Glaciimonas sp. PCH181: one gene and its partner. The protein of the gene in region 2 interacts with the protein of the main gene of each other region in a pairwise test. Links are inferred from orthologs where the notes say so. Each region holds a gene or a part of one and is shown on either strand. Other genes may lie near its edges.

Region 1 (5,328 bases), on a different replicon or contig from region 2:
CTCGCCACATCCCTGCCTGACATTCATCAACTTAGTTTGATCATAAGGTCGCTTCGTCAGTAACGATAGCGTGCCCCTTACACCCAGAATTCCTCCGGAAGAAACGCTTCCCACAAAAATCTGACGCACCTCTGCATTCATAATAGGCAACAAACACGCAACGCCAGCTTTGTCTTCGTTGTTGAAAGCCTTGCAAATCAATTTATATCACCTAAAATTATCAAAACGGTATGACATTTTGACTACAAAATTATTCTTGCCTGAGTTTATTCAAACCCAAGCCGTTAACAGCCGTTCGCCGAAACGGTACAGATGCAAAAAAACCACTAGATTCAACCATGACTGAATCCGAGTTTTTCTAACTCTACATAACTTGATGGAGAGCATCATGTATAGACGGGATTTTGTACTGAAAACCGCCGGTGTGCTTGCTGCGGCAGGCTTAACGGTTACTGGCTGCACCACCACCCGCCCATCCACCAATGCAGACCCTGACAAACGTCGCCATGAAATAGATAACAACATTGATTCCGCTTTAACGCGTTTATATACGGCTGCACCCGGTTCACGTGATCTGGTTAAAAAAGCGCAAGGCGTACTAGTATTTCCATCAGTGATCGCCGCTGGCTTATGGTTAGGCGGACAGTATGGCGAAGGTGCGCTACGCATGGGAGGCGCCTCAAACGGCTATTACAGCACGGCCTCTGCATCCATCGGTTTCCAGATTGGCGCGCAATCCAAAGCAATCTTCTTCTTGTTCATGACGCCAGAAGCCCTGAATAAATTCCGCGATAGTAAAGGATGGGCCGTCGGCGCAGATGCTTCGGTTGCGATGCTTAAAATTGGTGCAAACGGCAACATTGATACTAGCTCGATCACCGCTTCGGTTCTCGGCTTTGTACTTACCAATAGTGGCTTGATGGCAAATCTGACGCTGGAAGGAACCAAGGTCACGCGTCTCGATATCTGATACGGGTGGCCGCTGCAACCTTACTGACTGAATTAGCGCTGAAAAGCGCTAATTTTATTTTTGATAGCGAAAATGTAGCAATGAGCAAAGGGGACTAAAAGGGGATTGCCAACACCGCGTTGAAAAATACTAAATATTGCTTTATACAATGCCATTCGCTATATCCCATAGTAAAAAGGCCCACAAACCCTGCCGAGTTGTGAACCTGAACGCATAGATATAAACCTAGGCTTTATACGGGGATGCTATTAAGGATTTTGGATGTTCGACGCCTGCTTGCCTTTTGGCCCTTGCATGATATCGAACTGTACTTTTTGACCTTCTTTAAGCGTCTTAAAGCCACCCATCTGAATTGCGGAGAAGTGTGCGAACAAATCTTCGCCGCCGTCGTCCGGGGTGATGAAACCGAAACCTTTGGAATCATTAAACCATTTAACTGTGCCTGTTGTCATGATGCATTCTTTCAATAATTACACGCTACACGAGTCGAAAAGGAAGAGCGGCGGATGACTTATAAGTATTGCGACTCTAACTAAACTACCCACTCTGTATTAACAAATATCAACCTAGATATCAACTTCATGATCTCGATTATAGGAAGTGAATACAATCGGGGATTAGAGATTTCTTTATAAGGGAATACCTGATCTACTGCGTAGGCGATTACCGCATAACGATGTAATTAGTGATGGTCTCGTTCTGATCCAGACACTACTAATGGCGTCCGTTATTCAAATTGACGTTTAAATTCAGCAAATTGCTCCGCTAAGTCTACGATTTGTTGACGTAACTGAACGACTTCTTCCTCAAGATTAGCAACGCGATCCTGACGATCTCCCCGATGGGCAATGGCATTATTCGAGAATGCTTCAGCGGCCAGTTGTTGCTCCAGCACTTCTTCACCGGCCAACAATTGCGCATAGCGTGGCTCTTTCGTTCCCGGTCCTTTAGCGAGACGGGCGACCAGCGGCGGATATTTATCGATGAGAAATTGCAATGCTGTCTCGACGTCGGGCAAAGATGCAAATTCATATTGGCGACTGCAACGTGTGCGCAATTCGCCAGCCGTCTGCACCCCGCGCAACATCAAGGTCGTCAAGACGGCCAATTTATCCGGCTCAAGCGTCCATTTCACCCGCATGCGATGCTCGTATTTGACAACCCGTGCACCGGCCTGATTCACGCCTACAACCAATTTACGCTGCATTAGTCGCTGCAAGACTTCCATCACTGTCGACTCAGAAATCGACATTACCGGATCGCGACTGGATAACTGATTACAACCGTTGACGAGGGTATTGAGTGAGAGTGGATAATTGTCTGGCGTTAATGCTTCTTTTTCTGCAAGCACCGCCAGCACGCGAATTTCAAACACATCGAGAATAGCGTCGCTTCCAACTGAGGGAGAGCTAGTTTCCGGTTCTATCATCTAATCTCCTGTAAGTACATTTACCCTGATCTGCGCATACACCCCGTGCCAGATTCAAGCGCCAGCCTGATATATTACTTTAGCAGTCAAAGACGTGCTGTTTTGCGTGCAAATACGTAATTACTCAACCAGTTTATTGAGCTGCTCGGGATCGAACTTATCCAACGGCGGCAAACTATCGCAAGCAATACCGGAAGCTTTCAACAATGCCACAATACGGGAAATTTGATGTTCTTGCGAAGCGGCATTATCAATCAAACCGTGCAGCGCCTTCGATAAGGGATCATCGCCATTTGGTGTAACGCCATAGGCGGCAAACATCCTTGCAGCGGCTTCTTCTTGCGCATTATGCGTTTCTTTTTGGATGATACGGGCAGGATTACCAACCGCAGTTGCGCCAGCAGGAACCTCTTTTACCACTACCGCGTTAGAACCAACTTTAGCACCCTCGCCTACTGTAAAACTTCCAAGTATTTTTGCACCGGCACCGACAATCACGCCGCGCCCCAAAGTTGGATGGCGTTTAATCCCTTTGCCCAACGATGTCCCGCCCAGCGTTACCCCTTGATAAATAGTGCAATCGTCACCCACATCAGCGGTCTCACCAATGACGACGCCAAAACCATGATCAATAAATACCCGATGGCCTATTGTCGCGCCGGGATGAATTTCAATACCGGTAAGAATCCGTCCTATGTAGGAAATAAAACGTCCCAACAGCTTCAGATCATGCTGCCAGCAACTCTTAGCCCAGCGGTGCATGACGATCGCATGAAACCCCGGGTAACAGCACACAACCTCCACAACGGTGCGGGCGGCGGGATCTCGGGCCATGATATTGGCAATGTCTTCACGAATGCGACTGAACATAGGGACTAAAGTAATTGGCTAAGTTGGCTAAAAATATGGCGGCAATACCGAATAACAAATATCGAATATCACACAACGCATAACGAGGCGTCATATTAAGCCAAAACCGGGTAGCCGTCTTTTGATGACAAGTAATGATGCGTCTTGGTACATCTGACGGTGCCGCTTTATGTGCGGGACGTGGCGATGTATCCGTTAGATCGTAGTGAAAAATTGTAGGGAAATACATTTGTCAGGCAGGACGCTTGACGAAGTTTGACGAAGAGAGAAAAAATCTGAATCGATAATACGACAGCTTTAGCGCAATGTGACTGCTATCGGCATTTGCTATGACGATCAGGATAGTCGGCTATAAAATGCATATTGCCGGGCTAAGCGCGAAGAATCACGCCTTGCCCGGCAATCGATACAATCTATACGCCTTTAGCCATCCGTTGGCGACGTGCTTCATACAAACAAACCCCGGATGCAACCGACACGTTCAGACTTTCAACCGAACCGAACATGGGAACGTGGACCAAAACATCGCAGGTCTCACGCGTTAAACGACGCATGCCTTCGCCTTCTGAACCCATGATCAGGGCTGCAGGGCCAGAGAAATCGGCTTCGTATAAGCTTTTTTCGCCGTCTTCGGTCGTACCGATCAGCAAAATATTGCGCTCTTTTAATTCACGCAATGTCCGCGCAAGATTGGTGACAGTGATGTATGGGATCGTTTCCGCAGCACCGCTGGCAACTTTGGCCGCCGTCGCGTTCAAGCCAACTGCACGGTCTTTAGGAGCGATGACAGCATGCGCACCGACGCCATCGGCAACCCGCAAACAGGCTCCCAGATTATGCGGATCGGTGATGCCATCCAATACTAGCAATAATGGTGGTCCTTCAATCGCATCCAGCAATTCGTCCAGATTGCGTGCCAGCGATAACTCACCGGCTTTGGCAACGACGCCTTGATGGCGACGCGTGCCAACGATGTTGGACAGACGCTGGTCATCTACTGGAATAACGCGCACGTTAAGCGCTTTAGCGTTGCTCAGTAATTCTTTCATGCGGCCATCGATGCGGCTGGCGTCCACATAAATTTCTTCAACCGAAGAAGCTTCGTGACGCAGGCGCGAGGTGACGGCGTGAAAGCCGAATATCATTTTACTTTTCATGTTCTATCTTTTTTTCTTGCTTGATTTAACGAAAGCCTTTGGTTCACGCGTTTTTTCTACGCTCATGGTAACTTTGGCTTTTTTGCCCTTAGTTACCTTAGGCTTGACGCTTGTACCGGCCTTGCTTGTTTTGTTTACTGGTGTGGCGGGTATCCGATTTGCAGGGGTCGTATCGACTTTCGACTTGGCCTTTCTGCTACGCGATTTTTCATGCTCGCTATCGGCACGCCGCGCCTCATTTTTTAAGACCGTCTTGATACCCGGCTCTGTGACCAGACGCAGATCGATTTTGCGTGCATCCAGATCAACCCGGCTGACTTGCACCGTCACGCGGTCAGTCAACTGGTACCGAATTCCGGTCCGTTCGCCACGCAACTCATGGCGCGCTTCATCGTACTGGAAGTAATCCGCCCCCAATTCGGTGACGTGAACCAAGCCTTCGATATACAACGCATCGAGTTGCACGAAAATACCAAAAGTCGCCACGCCGGAAATAGTACCGGTGAATTCTTCGCCGAGTTTATCGCGAATGAAATAGCATTTAAGCCAGGCTTCTACATCACGTGAAGCCTCGTCCGCGCGTCGCTCGTTGGCCGAACAATGCACGCCAAGGGCTTCCCAAATTGCCAGACTGCCTTCGTTTTTCTTTTTGCCAGCAGCTTTATCTTCCGCTTGCTTGCGCCGACCGGCAGGCGACAACATCGTATTCAGACCACTGGTATCGAGGCCTTTTGGATCATAACGCTTGCCTAACAATATTGCTTTGATCGCACGATGCGTCAACAAATCCGGGTAACGTCGGATCGGGCTGGTGAAATGCGCGTAATGCTCGTAAGACAAACCAAAGTGACCGATGTTTTCCGGGCTATAAACCGCTTGCTGCATTGAGCGTAGCAGCATGG
Region 2 (8,035 bases):
CCAGTCGCAGATTTGCAGCATTAATCGGGGATAAGACCTGCCCCATCGTGGTGACAAGGACTTTACTATCAATCAAACGTGCGACACTATCCAGCAAACTGCCCTGCTCCGCCATGTCTGGCGTTTGAAACATAGAGCGCGTAAACATGAATTCCCAGACGAAACCGGCGCTTTTTGCTTTTAATAAATCAATCTGCAACGGCGCTGCATTTTCAACGATGCTGCAAATAGTGCCTTGTGGTGCGACGACCGCTGCTGCTGTCGGAAAATGTTGATCGGTATCATTCAGGATCAAGACATAATCAACATTAGCAATCCCCAGATCCTTCAATTGCGCTGGAATATCGCCGAAATGATTCACCACATGCTGCGCGCCAAGTTCACGCACCCATTTTTCGGACTCTGGACGCGATGCGGTAGCAATCACTGTCAAACCCGCAACTTTAGCAGCTAATTGAATCGCAATCGAACCGACCCCGCCTGCGCCGCCAATGATCAGGATCGTTTGCGTAGGCTTATCGGCGGCTGGCTTTGATGGCACGTGCAGCCGATCAAACAACGCTTCCCATGCGGTGATGGCAGTCAACGGCAGCGCTGCGGCCTGCTCAAACGCGAGCGACGCTGGCATGCTGCCGACGATACGTTCGTCCACCAATTGATATTCACTGTTCGTCCCGGGACGCGTAATGTCGCCGGCATAAAATACTTTGTCACCGACCTTAAAACGCGTAACGTCCGGCCCAACTGCCGTCACAACGCCCGCTGCGTCCCAACCCAACACGCGCGGCGCTGGCTCAATTTTGTCTTTCGGTGCGCGTACTTTGGTGTCGACAGGATTGACGGCGATTGCCTTGATTTCAACTAATAAATCACGACCATCCGGCGTTGGCTTAGGGAGTACCACGTCCATGAGGGATTCTGGATGATCAATGGGCAAATACTGGGTTAATGCGATAGCTTTCATGAGCTTTCCTAAATAGGGGTACGTGTAAAAAATGCATGGCAGCGACCTTGCCGCGATCCGCAACATCAATGCATCGCTTAGCAATGACGGGCTGCGATATCGATCTTCAATGTCATGACCTCAGTATGCGCGTTTGCATTATTTTATAAATAGCCTATTATTTGATTTACTTTCAAAAAATTTTTGTAAATGTACTCCACCAACGACATCCAGCTTTTTGTGCTCACCGCCGACTTGGGCAGCCTCTCCAAAGCGGCGCGCCAACTCGATTTGGTCCCTGCGACCGCCAGCGCCAGCCTGAAACGTCTTGAATTGCATCTAAATACGCGCTTATTCGTCCGCTCCACACGCAGTCTGCGGTTAACACCAGAGGGCACGCTATTTTTAGACTATAGCCGTCAGGCGCTGACGTTATTGACACAAGGCGAGGCGCTATTGCGCAGCGATGGCGTCGCCAAAGGGCATTTGCGGCTCTCAATGCCGTCCGATGTAGGAAGAAATGTCTTGCTGCCGTGGTTGAATGCGTTTCAAAAAGCCTATCCACAAGTGACACTCGGGCTGCAATTTTCAGATCGGATCATCGATCTGTTTAGCGCCCCGGTGGATGTGGCGTTTCGTTATGGAAAACTGGAGGACTCCTCTTTGATTTCCCAGCCACTGGCCGCTAGTCGGCGCGTCGTTGTCGCCTCCCCCGCCTACCTCGCGCAACATGGCACGCCGATTACTCCCAAAGACTTGGCCGACCATAACTGCTTGCTGTTTTATTTAGAACGCGGCCTGTTTAATAACTGGCGCTTTCATTCTGGCAAAAATCCGATTGTTATCAAGGTCCGCGGTGATCGCATGACGGACGACGCTGCTATCGCCCGGGAGTGGGCAATCAGCGGGCTCGGAATCGCCTATAAATCGTGGCTGGACGTCAGGCAAGATCTGGCTGACGGCAGATTGGTAACCTTGATGGATCAGTACGTCGGCGAAGAAACGCCACTGAATATGGTCTACCCGGACCGCAGCAGCGCCTCACCGGTAGTACGTGCATTACTGTTATTTCTACGCGAAAAATTTTATGCTTTGGGCGTTCCCAGCGAGCGGAATGCCTGAGACAGCGTCAAAAAGACAGCATCAAAAAAACAGCGTCACGAAGGCTTAGAAAGCAAAATGCGTCACACCATTAGTTGGTGATGACGCATTTTTTATACAGAGCAAATATTCTTGCTTACTACAACGCAGCTATCGCTTATTTCAGTTTTAACGTCCAGTCCTGCAACGCCACCAACATTGATTTGACAAAGTCGCGGGTTGGTTCATGCGTCAATTTACCAGCGCTGTCGAAGCGATCCGCTGCGCCGCCAATCATGACTTCCGGTTTATTCAAGACCTTCAGATCGAGAAATACAGCGATCTGACGTAGATGATATTGCGCACGTGCAGTACCGATCACGCCGGGGCTGGCCCCCATAATCGCTGCCGGTTTGCCTGCAAATGGTTGTTCCGGCGGACGCGAGGCCCAGTCGATGGCATTTTTCAACACGCCGGGGACCGAATAGTTATATTCGGGCGTGACGAAAAGAATCGCGTCCGCCTCCCGGATTTGCTGGCGGAAAAGTTCGACCGATGGCGGCCAACCTTTTGCTTTGAGGTCTTCGTTATACAAGGGTATCTCAGAGATATCGGCCTCAATGATAGTGACGCCTTCGGGTGCCAATTCAATTGCGGCGCGTAACGCTGAAGTATTGAAAGACCCACTTCGCAAACTACCGGAGATACCTAGAATTCTGATTGCTGGACTGGTCATGTTAACGTTTCCTTTATCGTAAATAATGGCAACTAGAAATATTCAAAAATCCCACCTTATTACTCGCCCAACAGTTCAGCAATCGGCGACATACCTTCGACATGCTCGGCAATTACCTTAATAATAACCACAATCGGAATCCCCACCAATAGGCCGGCGATGCCCCATAGCCAGCCCCAAAATAGCAACGCGACAAATACAGCCGATGGATTCATTTTGGCAATCTTCCCGGTCATCCACGTGGTCACGAAGGTCCCGACTATCGCTGCAATGCCGAGCGAAATTCCCGCCAACAACAACATCATTGAAAAGGTCCCGAACTGCATGAACGCGGCAAGACTGGTTGCCACCGCGATGAATAGCGAACCGAAATACGGAATGATATGCAAAACCCCGCCCGCTACCGCCCAGGCCCCGGCGTTTTCCAATCCGATTAGACGAAACGCCACCCACATTAGCAGCGCCAGCAGAATATTTGTCACCAGCAACATAAACATGTAATTTTGAATCGAAGTATTGATTTGATCCAGAATATGTACGGTCACTTTTTTTCGACTTAACGACGGCCCCGTCAACTTCACCAGTTTGCGCTTAAAGGTATCGCCGGATTGTAATAAGAAAAACACTAAAAACAACACCACCAGCGCCTGCCCCAGAAACCCTATCGCCCCGAGCGATCCGGCCAGCAACCAATCACTGAGTCTGGAAGCAGGAGTTGCCTCACGTGCTGCCGGTTGTCCTCCTGTGGCTTTTGCAATTTCATTGGCCGCTGCCTGCATTTGTTGAATCGTTGTCGGCTGACCATCACGCAACTTCGCCAGACCTTTGGACAATTTATGCGAGGCCACCGGCAACTGCTCCATAATCGACTGAAACTCTCCGCGTAGTGCATTGGTCACCAACGCACCCCCAGCCAGAATTGCTAACAGCACAATACTGCTGGCAACAACCCGTGGCAATTTCAGTCGCTGAAGCCAGACCACGACGGGATTGAGCGTATAGGCGATAAAAATACCGAACACCACCGGGACTAAAAATTTTTGCGCCCATTGCAAGGCAAAAATAAATGCGACAGTGGCGATAATCGCCACGCCTGCACCACGCGCATCTACATGGATCCGATTAGGAAAAGCGGGACGTCCCGGGACTGACGGAGCTGCTAAAAGAGGATTTTCGGCGCTCTCCAGACTGTCAGGATTAGCCTCTGTGCTAGCGGCCTTTTCCAATGGCGATTCGCTGTCCTGCGGCGACGATAAATCGACAGCACCATACGTAGTGGTGCCGTCTGGCTGACTATTTTTTGTACGCATGGTGTTGCCCATTTAAAACGTCACTCTGTTACCGAGTTGGTATAGTCATCCGGCTTCCAAAATATGCCGGGAAGATCATATTATGCTTCCTCGACCCAAGATGTTTAACGTTTTTCTCCACCCTATCGCATTTTGTTTGGCGCGACCTCACGATTAATCTCATCGAATCTTGACGCGGCATGGCAAGAGCCTTGCCAATTCAAGGTATGATTCTGCTCGCCTCCCCTGGCGATGTGAGCGGGCTGCGTTGCGTGCCAGATTGGGCGTTATTGTGGTTGATCGTTGTTGAAAGCAATCCGATTTAATTGAGCGAAATAGTGATAGATCAAGAATTACTGAAACCGGCACAAAGACAAATTGTTGTCATTGGTGGTGGTGTGATTGGCATGTCCACGGCCTATTTTCTAGCCGAAGCCGGTCATCAGGTGGCCCTGATCGAGCAGCGTCGTAACGTCGCAGAGGTAGCGACTTTGGGAAACTCGGGGATGCTGGCAGCCGCGTCGACTACGCCGTGGGCGATCAATGGCATGCGCAAACGCATTTTATCCGGACTGTTCAGTCAGGAAGCCGGGACGATCCTGAATGCCCGCCTGAGTCCGTCGTTGTGGCGTTGGTTGTTACGCTGGACTTCTACCCCGGAATTGCAACGCTATCAATTGCACTGCGAACGGATGCAGCGACTGGCGTCCTATAGCCAACACATATTGCTGCAACTGCAACAACAATGCCAGCTTGAATACGAACAAAGCCATGGCCTGTTGCAGCTGTTTCGGTCAGAAAAAGAACTCGCCGCTACAGCGCCATTACAGGCCATGTTGAGCGAGCGCAATGTCGCTTACAGCCTGTTGGATGGTGCTGCGGCGCAAGCATTGGAACCGGCTTTGGCGACTGCCCGCAGCGTTGCTGGCGGTTTGTATTTTCCAGAATTGGCATCCGGCAATTGCACTCTGTTCACAAAACAATTGAAATCTTTGGCACAAGCCAGCGGCGTACAATTTCACTTCGATCTGCGGGTAGATGCCGTTGAGCCGCAAGATGGCCGCGTTGCTCTGAAAATTGGCGGCGATATATTGCATGCGGATGCTGTGGTCGTTGCGGCCGGAACAGGCAGCGCCCGTTTGCTCAAAAATCTCGGCGTGAAAGTGCCGTTGCAGGCAGTAAAAACCTACACCGCCACGGCCGCTGTCAAAAACCATGACGTCGCACCTAAACTGGCACTGCAAGACAATGCGTACAAAGTCACCATGGCGCGCTTCGGTGAAAGAATCCGGATTGCCGGGGTTGCCGAACTGGGCGCGACCGATACGACGATAGACGACAAGGCCTTGCGCACCTTATTAAAAGTGACGCAAGACTGGTATCCGGATGCGGCCAATTATCATAATGCCCAAATGTGGACTGGCCATATCCCGATGCTGGCCGATGAAGTCCCCTTAGTCGGTGCGACCGCCAGCAGTAATGTTTACATCAACATTGGTCATGGCGGCAGCGGCTGGAGCATGGCATTGGGTGCAGCCAAAATCGTCGCCGATCAAATTTCAGGACGGTCGCCTGAGATTGATATCGATGGCCTGACGCTGGCACGCTATCGACGTTGATAGGTTTAGGGTAATGTTGACGGTGCTTTGCCGACATTAGCGGAAATAACAGAAACCCCCGTTTCGTCACTTTCTCACGGCCCATCAAGGCATATCCCAGGAAACCATCATGACCGCACTCTACTCAAGCGCAGAAATTCGCAGAATGGAACAGGCGGCTTTATCGCAACTGCCGCCGTACACGCTGATGCAACGCGCGGGTAAAGCCGCAGCTGAGGCTGCCATAAGTCTGCTGCCCGGCAGTGCGCATAAGGCACGTATTTTAGTGTTAGTCGGCCCCGGTAATAATGGTGGCGACGCTCTGGAAGCGGCTGCGATACTGACCGAATCGGGTGCGGAAGTTGTCGCGCTGTTGCCAGTCGACATGACCAGCCAGCCGCCTGACGCCGCAAACGCCCTCAGTCGCGCTGCCAGAGCCGGTGTGCACTTTATGCCACCTGAACAATTCACTACTATTGATGGCATCAAATGGTCGCTGGTCATTGATGGCTTGTTAGGAATCGGCCTGAAGCGTCCGCTGGATGGCGCTTTGCGCAGTCTGGTCGCAACCGTCAACACCTTCACTTCCCCGCTGCTGGCGTTGGATATACCCACCGGTTTGGATGCCGAGACCGGCATGGTGGTCGGCCCTGACGGCATTAGCATCATTGCGGACGCCACCGTCACTTTCATCGGCGACAAAATCGGTTTACATAGCGGCGACGGCCCCGAATATGCTGGCAAAGTCACCGTCGCAGGGTTAGATATCGCAAGTCGTCAATTATTGCCATCGCAATCCGCACTCAACGCACCCGAATTGTTTAGCAGCAACTTGCAACCAAGAGCGCGAAATTCACATAAAGGCAGCTTTGGCAGCGTGGCGGTCATCGGCGGCGCAGGAGGGATGGCAGGCGCGGCGATTCTTGCCGGGCGCGCTGCGGCTAAATCCGGCGCAGGCAAAGTCTTTATCGGCTTTCTTGACGCGGCCCCCAGTTATGACAGCGCGCAGCCAGAATTAATGTGTCGCCACGCAGATGATATCGATCTGGCGACAGCAACACTGGTCGTCGGTACCGGCTTAGGTACTTCGCCGCCAGCCCATGCAATCTTGGTAAAAGCGCTACAAGCGCAGAGCCATTTGCTGCTCGATGCCGACGCATTGAATCTGATTGCTGTCGAACCGGGGTTGCAACAACTAGTCGCCCAACGCAGCCTATCGGTTTATCCCAAACGACTGACCGTGATGACGCCGCACCCGCTGGAAGCAGCACGTCTGCTGGGCATCAGCACCACAGAAATTCAATCCGACCGCCTGGCGGCCGCCCGCAGCTTGGCGCAACGCTTTAATGCGGTCATCGTCTTAAAAGGTGCAGGCAGCATCATTGCGCGTCCGGATGGTTACGCCGTGGTCAATCCGACTGGCAATCCCGCCCTCGCGACTGGCGGCAGTGGCGACGTATTGTCCGGCATTTGCGGTGCGTTATTAGCGCAGGGTTGGTCCGATTGGCATGCGGCGCTGGGCGCAGTCTGGCTGCATGGATGCGCTGCGGATATGTTGGTGTCACAGGGCTTTGGCCCCATCGGCATGACGGCAGGAGAATTAATTCCAGCGGTACGAAGTTTGCTGAACGAGCTGACTAAAAAGTGACTAAGGCCGGTAACTAACGAATAATGCGAATCGCTATTGTCATGTGGGCAAAAAAAATCGTGAACAGATTAAGATTATCTGTTCACGACAGGAGAAAACAGTCAAGCGACTGCGGAAAACTTAGCTAAAAGGTTTAGCTTCAGACCTTAAGCGGCCAACGCAGGGTAATCGATATAGCCTTCTGGCGTTGGCGCATAAAAAGTTTCTGGCTTCGGTGTATTCAACGGCGCATCCAGCTTCAATCGGCGCGGCAAATCTGGATTAGCGATGAACAACTGACCAAACGCAACGGCGTCCGCTTCGCCTTTGGTCAACAACTCTTCTGACGCCGCTTTTGTTAATTGCTGGTTAGCAATGTAGACGCCACCGAATGCTTCTTTCAATTGTGGGCCGATACGCGTTGACGTCTGACCTTCACGGGCGCAGATAAACGCAATGCCACGCTTGCCAAGTTCGCGGGCAATATAGCTGAACGTTTCCAACGGGTTAGCATCGCCCATCGAATGCGCATCGCATGCCGGTGCCAAATGCATCCCAACCCGACCCGCTCCCCATACCTCGATACAGACATCGGTTACTTCCAGCAGCAGGCGCGCACGATTTTCCAGCGATCCGCCGTAGATATCAGTGCGTTGATTGGTGCTGGTTTGCAGGAATTGATCCAACAGATAACCATTCGCCCCGTGCACTTCTACACCGTCAAAACCAGCGACTTTGGCATTCTCAGCACCTTTGCGGTAA

Evidence for each region. Proteins that work in one complex are often made in the same cells at the same time.
Region 1: the proteins of C7W93_RS20920 (region 2) and rlmB interact in binary tests that used the Escherichia coli proteins (3 or more experiments, as listed by UniProt). The link is inferred for Glaciimonas sp. PCH181 from one-to-one orthologs.

The regions. Positions count from the first base shown.
Region 1 is NZ_PYFP01000001.1:1,709,127-1,714,454, forward strand. Bases 2,555-5,328 are described here. They hold rlmB (23S rRNA (guanosine(2251)-2'-O)-methyltransferase RlmB), read right to left. Parts: upstream 4,427-5,328; coding sequence 3,683-4,426; downstream 2,555-3,682. Other genes in these bases: cysE (serine O-acetyltransferase), read right to left, coding at 2,555-3,269; rnr (ribonuclease R), read right to left, coding at 4,430-5,328. Outside these bases: C7W93_RS07950 (YSC84-related protein), read left to right, coding at 389-970; C7W93_RS07955 (cold-shock protein), read right to left, coding at 1,219-1,422; C7W93_RS07960 (YceH family protein), read right to left, coding at 1,698-2,399; more of cysE, read right to left, coding at 2,520-2,554. UniProt on the Escherichia coli protein: Specifically methylates the ribose of guanosine 2251 in 23S rRNA.
Region 2 is NZ_PYFP01000003.1:40,613-48,647, forward strand. Bases 5,110-8,035 are described here. They hold C7W93_RS20920 (NAD(P)H-hydrate dehydratase), read left to right. Parts: upstream 5,110-5,776; coding sequence 5,777-7,294; downstream 7,295-8,035. Other genes in these bases: C7W93_RS20915 (D-amino acid dehydrogenase), read left to right, coding at 5,110-5,667; C7W93_RS20925 (alkene reductase), read right to left, coding at 7,441-8,035. In the rest of the region: C7W93_RS20895 (zinc-binding alcohol dehydrogenase family protein), read right to left, coding at 1-964; C7W93_RS20900 (LysR family transcriptional regulator), read left to right, coding at 1,154-2,065; C7W93_RS20905 (NADPH-dependent FMN reductase), read right to left, coding at 2,202-2,759; C7W93_RS20910 (AI-2E family transporter), read right to left, coding at 2,819-4,069; more of C7W93_RS20915, read left to right, coding at 4,375-5,109. UniProt on the Escherichia coli protein: Bifunctional enzyme that catalyzes the epimerization of the S- and R-forms of NAD(P)HX and the dehydration of the S-form of NAD(P)HX at the expense of ADP, which is converted to AMP.